DNA from 2 places in the Cupriavidus sp. D39 genome. Region 1 is predicted to be linked to the other one. Evidence: predicted binding sites of a transcription regulator. Region 1 holds the regulator's gene; the other holds the start of a gene.
What was found. The regulator sigma-54, encoded in region 1, starts transcription at its own class of promoters, with help from an activator protein. The targets are predictions, from matches to a motif close to TGGCANGNAANCTGCTTT.

Region 1 (5,401 bases):
GATCAGCAGCGCTACCGGCTTACCGTCGGGCGACTCGAAGGGGATCGGCTCGGCCAGGCGCATGAACGCGGCCAGCGGCTGCTTCAGTCCCTTGATGCGGCCGTGGGGGATCGCAACCCCGGCGCCAAGGCCGGTGGACCCCAGCGACTCGCGGGCGAACAGGTTGTCGGTCACGGTCGCGCGCGCAACGCCATGGTTGTTCTCGAAGAGGAGCCCGGCCTGTTCGAACACGCGCTTCTTGCTGGTGACGCTGACGTCGAGGTTGATGTTGCCGGGTGGCAGCAATTTAGCCAAACGATTCATGTGGAATGCGCAGGGTTTTCTAGTAAGCAGGCCCGGGGCAAGGAGGCGTCCCGCCGGGCGGAAAGAAGATAAAAACCAAGGCCCGATGTTTCCACCGGGTGTCCCCATGCCGGTGTCGGGCGTCTGGCCATTATAGAGCAGGCCCGCTGCCGCTTTGTGCATTGCAATAGCCGAGGCGCTGAAGCGGTGCCGCATGCACGGAAATGGCCAGGCAAATCAACTATGTATGGCACAGCATACACCGGTACATATGCGTTGCGGAATCCCCTGCGTGGCCCGAAGGGGGAGGCTGGAACGAAAAAGCCGCGCTCTGGGCGCGGCTTGATTCCGTTTTCAATGGACTGACACCGACGGCCCGGTATGTGGGCCGCCAGGCACGGTCATTGCTGCATCTGGGATGCGGCCATCTGGTACTTGACCGCTTCACGGTCGTGGCTTTGCACGCGATCCTTGTGGCGAATCACCTGCCGGTCGAGCTTGTCGACCAATGCGTCGATAGCGGCATACAGGTCTTCATGATGCGCTTCGACAAAGATGTCCTTGCCCTTGAGATGTAGATTGATTTCCGCGTACTGCCGCCGGTCCTTTTCTTTTGTATTGTCGACAGAGAGCAGCACACTTACGCCAATGACTTGATCGAAATGCCTGACGATACGCTCCAGTTTCGTTTCCACGTACTCACGCAGAGGGGGCGTGATGTCCAAGTGGTGTCCACTGATCTTGAAGTTCATAGCGTTTCTCCTTCTGAAAGAGCTGCATCAGGCAGGCGATGCAGCTCGGCTACAAAGTCTTACGGAGATTGACCGCGGGAATCTTGAGCGCTTCGCGGTATTTGGCAACGGTACGCCGTGCCACCACAAAGCCTTGCTCGCCGAGCAATTCGGCAATCCGGCTGTCGGACAAGGGGTTCCTAGCGTCTTCGGCTCCTATCAATTGCTTGATCAACGCACGGATTGCCGTTGATGAGGCCGCGCCGCCGGTTTCTGTGGATACGTGAGAGCCGAAAAAATACTTCAGCTCGAAAGTCCCCATCGGCGTTGCCATGTATTTATTGGTAGTCACCCGAGAGATGGTGGACTCGTGTAAACCCAGTGTATCGGCAATCTCCCGCAAAACCAAGGGGCGCATCGCAATTTCACCGTGGGTGAAGAAGTTCTTTTGACGTTCGACAATGGCTTGTGCGACGCGCAATATCGTGTCGAACCTCTGCTGGATATTCTTGATCAACCAGCGTGCTTCCTGCAGTTTTTGCTGCAGTCCCGCCGCGCCGGCATCGCCTTTTGCACCGCGCAAAATCTGCGCGTACATGTCGTTGATACGTAGCCGCGGCATCACATCCGGGTTGAGATGGGCGATCCATCCGCCGCTCAACTTTCGAACAAAAACATCGGGCACCACGAAGTCGGCTTCCGGCCGGCTGTAGGCATGGCCGGGATAGGGCGCGAGCGAGCGGATCAGTTCATGCGCCGCCTTGAGTTCCGGCTCGTCCACTTGCAGGGCCTTTTTCAGGCGCGTGTAATCGCGCACCGCCAGCAGTTCCAGGTGATTGGTGACGATGCTCAGCGCCAGTTCGCGCTGCGGATGCTTGAGCCTGCGCAGTTGCAGCGCCAGGCACTCGGCTGCGTTGCGCGCCCCGACACCCGGCGGATCGAAGCTCTGCAGCAGCGTAAGCACGGCCTGGATCTCGTCGACCTCGAACTCGAGCTCCTCCGGCAGCTCGCTGCAGATTTCCTCGAGCGTGGCGCTCAGGTAGCCGTCATCGTCCAGGGATTCGACCAGGAAGATGGCCAGCCCTTTGTCGCGCAGGGAAATCTTGAGCGGCGCCAGCTGCTCCATGAGGTGTTCGCGCAGCGTGGGCTCGGCGTCGCGCAGCTGCATCGGCGTTTTTTCGTCGTCTTCGCCTTGCGGGCGGCGGGCGAAATCGTCCAGGCTCCAGTCGTTGCCGTAATCCTCGTTGCTGTCGGAATAGCTGTCGTCGGCCTCGGGGGCGCCATCGGGGCGGTTTTCGCTGGTGCCCTGGCCATCGGCGGGCGCTGGCGCGGGCGCGCTCTGGAGGTTCACCGAGCCGTCCGAGGACACGCGCAACGGGCTGTCGAGCCAGTCGTTCTCGCGCTCGAGCAAGGGGTTCTCGGTCAGCGCCTGTTCCACTTCCTGCTGCAGTTCAAGCGTGGACAGTTGCAGCAGCCGGATCGACTGCTGGAGTTGCGGCGTAAGCGCGAGATGCTGCGAGAGGCGGAGCTGTAGCGACGGTTTCATGCGACCTATTTTATGCCCAACTTCCGTGCTGGTGGAACGGAAATTGCTATCGCTGGCGTCGCATGATCGTTTGAAGGATGAAAGGCGACACCGAAGCCGCCCGAGTCCGATGCGCGGCAGGCGCCGCGCGCGCCTTTACATGCGGAAGTTCTCGCCCAGGTAGACCTTGCGCACCGACTCGTTGGCGATGATGTCTTCAGGCTGGCCGGACGCCAGCACCGCGCCCTCGCTGATGATGTAGGCGTGGTCGCAGATGCCCAGCGTCTCGCGTACGTTGTGGTCGGTGATCAGCACGCCGATATTGCGCGCCTTGAGGAAGCTGACGATGCGCTGGATTTCGCCGACCGCGATCGGGTCGACGCCGGCGAAGGGCTCGTCAAGCAGGATGAAACGCGGCGCGGAGGCCAGCGCGCGGGCGATTTCCACGCGGCGGCGCTCGCCGCCGGACAGCGACAGCGCCGGGTTGTCGCGCAGGTGGGCAATCTGCAGGTCATCCAGCAGGGTGTCCAGCCGGCGCTCGATCTCGGCCTTGCCCAGGGGCTTGCCATCGTTGAGCTGCAGCTCCAGCACCGCGCGGATGTTCTCCTGCACATTGAGCTTGCGGAACACCGAGGCTTCCTGCGGCAGGTAGGACAGGCCCATGCGTGCCCGCTCATGGATGGCCAGGCCGCTGATGTGCTTGTCGTCGAGCACGATATCGCCCTCGTCCAGCGCCACCAGCCCCACGATCATGTAGAACGACGTGGTCTTGCCTGCGCCGTTGGGGCCGAGCAACCCGACCACTTCGCCGCTCTTCACGTCGAGGGACACATCCTTGACCACAGTGCGCGAGCCGTAGCGCTTCTTCAGGTGGCGCACGACCAGCGTGCTGCTGTCCTTCAGGGTGGCGGGCTGGGACGGTGCGGTTTGGGTAGCGGTCATGAAGGTGAAGGCAGAATCCGTGGATTGGGGGCGTGGCGGCGTCAGGTCAGGGGTTGACGGGGGCGGGTGCCGGCTTGAGCGGCAGCGGGTTGGCTGCGGCGCCGCTGGCGGGCTGCTCCTGGCGCGGCGACAGCACGGCGCGCACGCGGCCGGACGGGCTGCCCGCGGTCGCATTCTCGGCGCCGCCGCTGGCCGTATAGAACTCGTTGCGGCTGTCATAGGTGATCACCGCGCCGCGGATCTCGTCGACCAGCTTCGCGCCGGCCAGGCGGGCCATGCGGGCGCGCCCGATCAGCTTGGACAGCTCCTGCTTGCCGTCATATTCGATGCGGTCGCCCCAGCCGTCGATGTACTCGTCGACGTTGTCGCGCTTCTGGCGGATATAGGCTTGCTTGCCACCCTTGGAGGTCGCGACCGCGTACTGGTAGCCCTCGGGGTCGGTACGGACTTCGGCCGCGTCGGATTTCAGCACCATGGTGCCCTTGGTCAGCACCACGTTGCCGGTCAGTACATAAACCTGCTTGACGTCGTCGTAGCTGGCATTGTCGGCCTCCAGGACCAGCGGCTTTTCGCGGTCAGCTTTTTCGGCGCTGGCGGGCGCGGACAGCGCAAGGCCCAGGACGGCTGCCAGCGTCAGCAAAGCGGCCGTGCTGCGGCGGCGACAGGACGAAGTCGTCAGGAATGGATTCATGTTGGCGTGATGGCGGTTGACGCGGGCGGCTGGAGCCCGCGGGCGGCTTCAGGGCTACTTCGCGGGACTTGCCGGCGGCGGCACCGTAATGATGGTGCCGCGTACGTTACCCAGCAATTGTACTTCGCGAGTGACATTGTTAAAGATCAGGCCGTTGGCGGTCATCACCGACGGGCCGCGGGTCAGCTTGACAGCCTTGTCGGTCTTGACGATGTCATCGTTGACCAGCACCTGGAAATACTCCGAGGCGGCCGTCATCTTCGGATCCTTGGCGGGGTCGGTGCCCTGGGCGCGCACGATGAAGCCATTGCCGAACAGGTCGATGACCGAGCCTTCCGCGTTCATCGTGCCGCGATCGGAGTGGCCAGTGACGGGCGGGCGGTCGATTTCGTAGGAGCGCATGGCCGGGCGCGTCACCTCGTAGGTCTGGTCGTCCTCGAAGTGGATCATCTTGTCGCCGGTGAAGCGCAGCTTGGTGTTCCCGTCCTCGGCAAGCTCGGTCGCGGAAAAACGGATCATGTAGTAATCCGGCTCATGCTTCTTGCCGACCGGCCCGGTGTCCGCTTCCTTCGGGGAGTTGACCTGCACCAGCCAGAAGGTGCTGCCCGCCACCAGCGCCATCAGCAGCAGGGGCAGCGCTCGCATGGCAAGCCGGCTCAGGGAGGACAGGATTTCCCGCATAGGCATGGGCTGGCCTCAGATGACCTTGGCGCGGGTCAGGTCGTGGATGTGGAGCGCGCCGACCAGGCGCCGCTCTGCGTCGACCACCAGCATCTGGTTGACACGGTTCGCCTCCATCACCTGCACGGCTTCCACGGCCAGCTGGTCCGGCCCGACGGTATGCGGCGTGCGGTGCATGACCTCGCTGATGGGTACGGTCTTCCAGTCGCGGGGGTTTCGAGCAGGCGGCGCAGGTCGCCGTCCGTGAAGACGCCGATCAGGCGGTCGTCCGGATCAACCACCGCGGTCATGGCCATGCCCTTGCGGGTAATTTCCATCAGGGCTTGTGCCAGCGGTGTGCTCTCGCGTACCTTGGGCACCGCGTTGCCGCTGCGCATGACGTCGCGCACGTGGGTTAGCAGCTTGCGCCCGAGCGCGCCGCCTGGATGCGAGCGGGCAAAATCTTCCTCGCCAAAGCCGCGGGCATCCAGCACGGCCACCGCGAGCGCGTCGCCCATCGCCAGTGCGGCGGTGGTGCTGGCGGTCGGGGCCAGGTTGAGCGGGCAGGCT
Region 2 (5,401 bases), 420 kb from region 1:
CATCGGCGTGTACGATGCCGGTTGCTAAACCTGCGCCCGTCATCCAACCCGAATACCTTACCCCTTTCGCGAAACTGCTCAAGATCCATCCATCCTCAGCCGACGACCGCACAGAGCCCCAGCCCCCACCACCCGTTTCATCACCCCAACAGCAGCAATCCAAAAGGAAGAACATCCGTGAATCGGAAACTTGCACGCATCGCATGGATGGCCTCGTTCGCCTGTCTGTCGGCCTGCGGAGGCGATGGCTCGTCGGCGCAGACGGATGCTTCCGTCAAGTCCGTGTCGGCGGTGAATGCGTCGGCCGCGACCTTGACGCTCTCGGCGCAAACGCTGGCGGTCTCGCGCTGGATGCCGGCGGCAACCGATACATGGCAGTTGCAGTTGACGGGTACGGTCAACACGAGCTATCCGGCGCAGGTCTTCGATATCGACCTGGTGGATACGCCGCAGGCGACCATCAATGCCTTGAAGGCGCAGGGCAAGCGCGTGGTCTGCTATTTTTCGGCGGGTAGCTCGGAGAACTGGCGGCCGGATTTCAAGCAGTTTGCCGCGGCGGATATGGGAAAGGCGTTGTCGGGGTGGGCGGGCGAGCGTTGGCTCGATACGCGCTCGGCCAACGTGCGCCAGATCATGCAGGCGCGCATGGACCTGGCGAAGTCGAAGGGCTGCGATGGCGTGGACCCGGACAACGTGGATGGCTATACCAATCAGCCGGGCTTCCCGCTGACGGCGGCTACTCAGCTGGACTACAACCGCTTCCTGGCGGCCGAGGCGCATGCGCGGGGCCTGGCGGTGGGCTTGAAAAACGATGTGGATCAAGTCTCGCAGCTGGCGACGGACTTTGATTTCGCGGTGAACGAGCAGTGCTTCCAGTACAGCGAGTGCGCGAGCTACAAGCCGCTCACGGCGCAGGGCAAGGCGGTGTTCAACGTGGAGTACGCTCCGAAGTACAAGACCGCATCGACGCGCGCCACGCTTTGCGCTTCGGCCAAGGCGGCGCACCTTCGTACGCTGGTGCTCCCGCTGAGCCTGGATGACGCGTTCCGCTACGCTTGCGATTGAGGTGGCGGGATCGGCCGCAAGGCGCAGGCCGGGAGCCGGCGTTTTTGTCCTACAGCGCGGCCTCCAATCCGCCGACACCCGGCATCGCGCATGCGTTCTATAGTGGAGCGGACAGCGCACGCCGACGGGGCGACGCGCCGCCTTTCCGGAGAGCCGATCATGCCCTTGCAGCGATTGTCCATTTTGACTCTCTGCCTGCTGATGGCGGCGGGCTTGACCGCATGTGGCGACACCGCGACCCTGCCGGTCTCCGCCGGCACCGGCTTGAGTCCGCAGTTACCATCGCCAAACAGGACCATGCTGCCCACGGTGAACATCGCCCCTGCCAAAGGCTGGGCCGATGGTGCCAGACCGGTTGCAGCGGACGGCCTGTCCGTCGTGGCGTTCGCCGGCAAGCTGGACCATCCGCGCTGGATCTACGTGCTGCCCAACGGCGACGTGCTGGTGGCCGAAACCAATGCGCCGCCCAAGCCGGATGATGGCAAGGGCATCCGGGGCTGGGTCATGACGCAGGTGATGAAACGCGCGGGCGCCGGCGTGCCAAGCGCCAATCGCATCACGCTGCTACGCGACACCAATGGCGATGGCGTCGCCGATGCGCGCTCCGTATTTCTCAAGGACCTGCATTCGCCCTTCGGCATGGTGCTGGTGGGCAATGACTTCTATGTGGCGGACACCGATGCCGTCCTGCGTTTCCCCTACCAGCCGGGGCAGACCCAGATCACTGGGCCCGGCGTGAAGGTGGTCGACCTGCCTGCCGGCCCCATCAATCACCACTGGACCAAGAACATCATCGCCAGCAGGGACGGCAGCAAGCTCTACGTCACCGTCGGCTCCAACAGCAACGTCGGCGAGAACGGCCTCGACAAGGAGGAGGCGCGGGCAGCCATCTGGGAGGTCGATCCCAAGACCGGCGCGCACCGCGTGTTTGCCAGCGGCCTGCGCAATGCCAACGGCATGGCCTGGGATCCCGACAGCGGCGCGCTATGGACTGCGGTAAACGAGCGCGACGAGATCGGTAGCGATCTCGTGCCGGACTACATCACTTCGGTCAGAGACGGCGCTTTCTATGGCTGGCCCTTCAGCTACTACGGCCAGCATGTAGACGAACGCGTAAAGCCGCAGCAGCCGGAGATGGTGGCCAAGGCCATTGCGCCCGACTACGCCGTCGGCCCGCATACCGCGTCGCTTGGCCTGGCCTCGGCGCTAGGCAACGCGTTGCCCTCCCGCTTCAGGAACGGCATGTTCGTAGGCCAGCACGGGTCGTGGAACCGTAAGCCGCACAGCGGCTACAAGGTGATCTTCGTGCCGTTCGCCAACGGCAAGCCGGCGGGCGACCCGGTCGACGTGCTCACCGGCTTCCTGACGAAGGACGGCGACGCGCAAGGGCGCCCGGTGGGCGTTGCCATCGACAAGCGCGGCGCGTTGCTGGTGGCGGATGATGTTGGCGATGTGGTCTGGCGGGTGACCGCGGCGAAGTAAAGGTGCGTTGCCAGGGCGCCGCCGCACGATCGGCGGCTGCCCCGCAATCAAGCTGCGCGCGTGACCTGGCCCGCTGCTTCGCAGTGACGATGACCATCTGCACGATCTGCACGATTAGCTTGAACAACTCGGGCCGGCAGTCCTCCGCTTCACCACGCGAGCGCGGTACGCGTCGTGCACCGCGACGCGGCATGGACACACTAATGTGGGGCAGCTTCGCTAGGGCTGCTGCGCATGCGCCCTGCGGTGCGGGCTCGTTCTCGGTACCCTGAGGCGCTAATGCAAACATCTGAGGACAGTGGCGCGTTCGGCACATGACCCCTTGCATGGCCACGTTTTACGGATGGCGCATTTGGCCGGGCCATCGACAGGCGCAGCGGGAGCGCGGTCGAATATGTCAGAAATGGCATGGATGTTGCGTGCGCTATTCGGCGCATCGCGCTGCCGTACCGTGCCTGGTGACGTTAGCGGTGTGAAATGCGCAACCCACAAAGACTCCTCGACAGCCTGAACATGACTTCAATTGACAGTAAGGCCTTCAGCCGCCGCGACTTGCTTGCGCTCGTCGGCAAGGCAGCAGGTGGCGCGGCAATGTACCAGGCGATGACTTCGCTCGGCCTCGCGGCGGAATCCGGTTACACGGGCCCGCCGAAACTCCAGGGCGCAAAGCGCGGTGCCTCGGTGCTGATTCTCGGCGCGGGACTGGCTGGCATGGTGGCCGCGCTGGAGTTGCGGCGCGCTGGCTACAAGGTGCAGATCCTGGAATACAGCGGCCGTGCCGGCGGCCGCTGCTGGACCCTGCGCGGCGGCGATGTCTTCACCGAGATGGGCGGCGCCGTGCAGCGCTGCGAGTTCGCCAAAGGCGAATACCTGAACCCGGGGCCGTGGCGCATCCCGTATCACCACCATGCGGTGCTCGACTATTGCAAGCGGCTGGGCGTGGCGCTCGAGCCTTTCGTGCAGGTCAATTACAACGCGCTGGTGCACTCGACCAAGGCCTACGGCGGCAAGGCGCAGCGCTACCGCCATGTGCAGGGCGACTTCCAGGGCTACGTGGCGGAGCTGCTCGGCAAGGCCGCCACGCAGGGCAACCTGGACACGGCGCTCACGCGCGAGGACAAGGAGAAATTGCTGGAGGGCCTGCGCAAATGGGGCGCGCTCGATGCGCAGATGCGCTACCGCGAAAGCGCGCTCACCAGTGACCGGCGCGGTTACGAGATCGATCCCGGCGGCGGCCTGATGCCGCTGGCCAAGCCCTCCAAGCCGCTGGAACTGAGCGACTTGCTGCAATCCGGGCTGTGGCGCTATATCGCCAGCGGGCAGGAGTACGAATTCCAGAGCACCATTTTCCAGCCGGTGGGCGGCATGGACATGATTGCGCAGGCCTTCCAGCGCGAGGTGGGCAGCCTGATCCGCTACCACGCCAAGGTGACGAAGATCGCGCAGGACGAGCGCGGCGTCACCGTGACCTATACCGATGACGCGCACGGCGGCGCGGTCGCCCAGGCCAAGGCCGACTGGTGCCTGTGCACCATCCCGCTGTCGGTGCTGAGCCAGCTCGACGTGCAGGTCGGCGACGCCATGCAGCAGGCCATCAACGCCGTGCCCTATGACGCCTCGATCAAGATCGGCCTGCAGTTCAAGCGCCGCTTCTGGGAGGAGGACGAATCCATCTACGGCGGCATCAGCTATACGGACCAGCCCATCACGCGCATCTCTTACCCTTCCACGCGCTACGGCGCCAAGGGCAAGTCGGTGCTGCTGGGCGCCTATGCCTTCGGCCCCAATGCCTATGAGTTCACCGCCATGACGCCGCAGGAGCGCGTGCGCCGCGCCGTGGAGCAGGGCAGCCAGCTACACCCGCAATACGCGCGGGAGTTCGACAACGGCATTGCGGTGGGCTGGCACCGCGTGCCGTGGTCGCAGGGCTGCTACGGCTTGTGGACCGATGAGAGCCGGGAGAAGCACTACAAGAACCTCTGCCAGATCGATGGCCGCATCGCGCTGGCGGGGGAGCATGCTTCCTATATCCCGGCCTGGCAGGAGGGCGCGCTGTTGTCCGCGCTCGACGCGATCGAGCGCCTGCATGCGCATGCCGTCTCGTGATCCGCTCCCACAGGAATCCACATCCATGAATGCCATGATCTTCCAACGCACGCTCGCCGTGCCCGCCCTGCTGCTGGGACTGGCGTTTTGCCCGTTCGCGCAGGCGCGATCCGATCCGGTCTTCTCTGCCGGCCCCAAGTTCCAGCAGACCTCCGGCGAGGCGATCTTCCATGCCATCTGCCAGGGCTGCCACATGCCGCAGGCACAGGGGGCGAAAGGCGCCGCCGCATACCCCGCGCTGGCCAGCGATCCCCGGCTGGCGGGAGCGGACTATCCACTCTATGTGGTGTTGCACGGCCAGAAGGGCATGCCGTCCTTCGGCAAGATGCTCGACGATGCGCAGATCGCCGCTGTGGTGGGCTACGTGCGCACGCATTTCGGCAACCAGTACACCGATGCCATCACCGCGGAAAACGTCGCGAAGCTCCGGCGCTGAGTTCAGCGCTGAATGCGTTGCCAAGCGACAGGCGGCATGGCACACATTGCGCCATGCCGCACCCATCCATTACAAGGAACCCAATATGCCGTTCTTCTTTCGTCAGTCACTCCTGGCACTTTGCGCGTTGTCTGCCCTGGCAGGCGGCGCGGCCCGCGCGGCCGACGACGTGATTCGTCACCGCATCCCGAATTCCACGTTTCCCATCGCCGCCGCTGTCGAGATCCCGACAACGGTTTCCACGATCTATCTGTCCGGGCAAGTCCCGCCGGTTCAGGACGCCACCCAGCCGCGCGACAATCCGCTTGCCTA

Region 2: the regulator sigma-54 is predicted to act here: its motif matches at 2,952-2,969, upstream of OMK73_RS29205 (flavin monoamine oxidase family protein).

The regions. Positions count from the first base shown of each region.
Region 1 is NZ_JAPNLE010000009.1:4,089,565-4,094,965, forward strand. Features, by position in the region: gene ptsN (PTS IIA-like nitrogen regulatory protein PtsN) at 1-303, opposite strand, end outside; gene hpf (ribosome hibernation-promoting factor, HPF/YfiA family) at 684-1,034, opposite strand; gene OMK73_RS31155 (RNA polymerase factor sigma-54) at 1,084-2,559, opposite strand; gene lptB (LPS export ABC transporter ATP-binding protein) at 2,695-3,480, opposite strand; gene lptA (lipopolysaccharide transport periplasmic protein LptA) at 3,527-4,171, opposite strand; gene lptC (LPS export ABC transporter periplasmic protein LptC) at 4,226-4,852, opposite strand; partial or broken gene OMK73_RS31175 (KpsF/GutQ family sugar-phosphate isomerase) at 4,868-5,401, opposite strand, start outside.
Region 2 is NZ_JAPNLE010000009.1:3,668,875-3,674,275, forward strand. Features, by position in the region: gene OMK73_RS29195 (endo alpha-1,4 polygalactosaminidase) at 208-1,065, shown strand; gene OMK73_RS29200 (PQQ-dependent sugar dehydrogenase) at 1,225-2,547, shown strand; gene OMK73_RS29205 (flavin monoamine oxidase family protein) at 3,061-4,653, shown strand; gene OMK73_RS29210 (c-type cytochrome) at 4,679-5,089, shown strand; gene OMK73_RS29215 (RidA family protein) at 5,175-5,401, shown strand, end outside.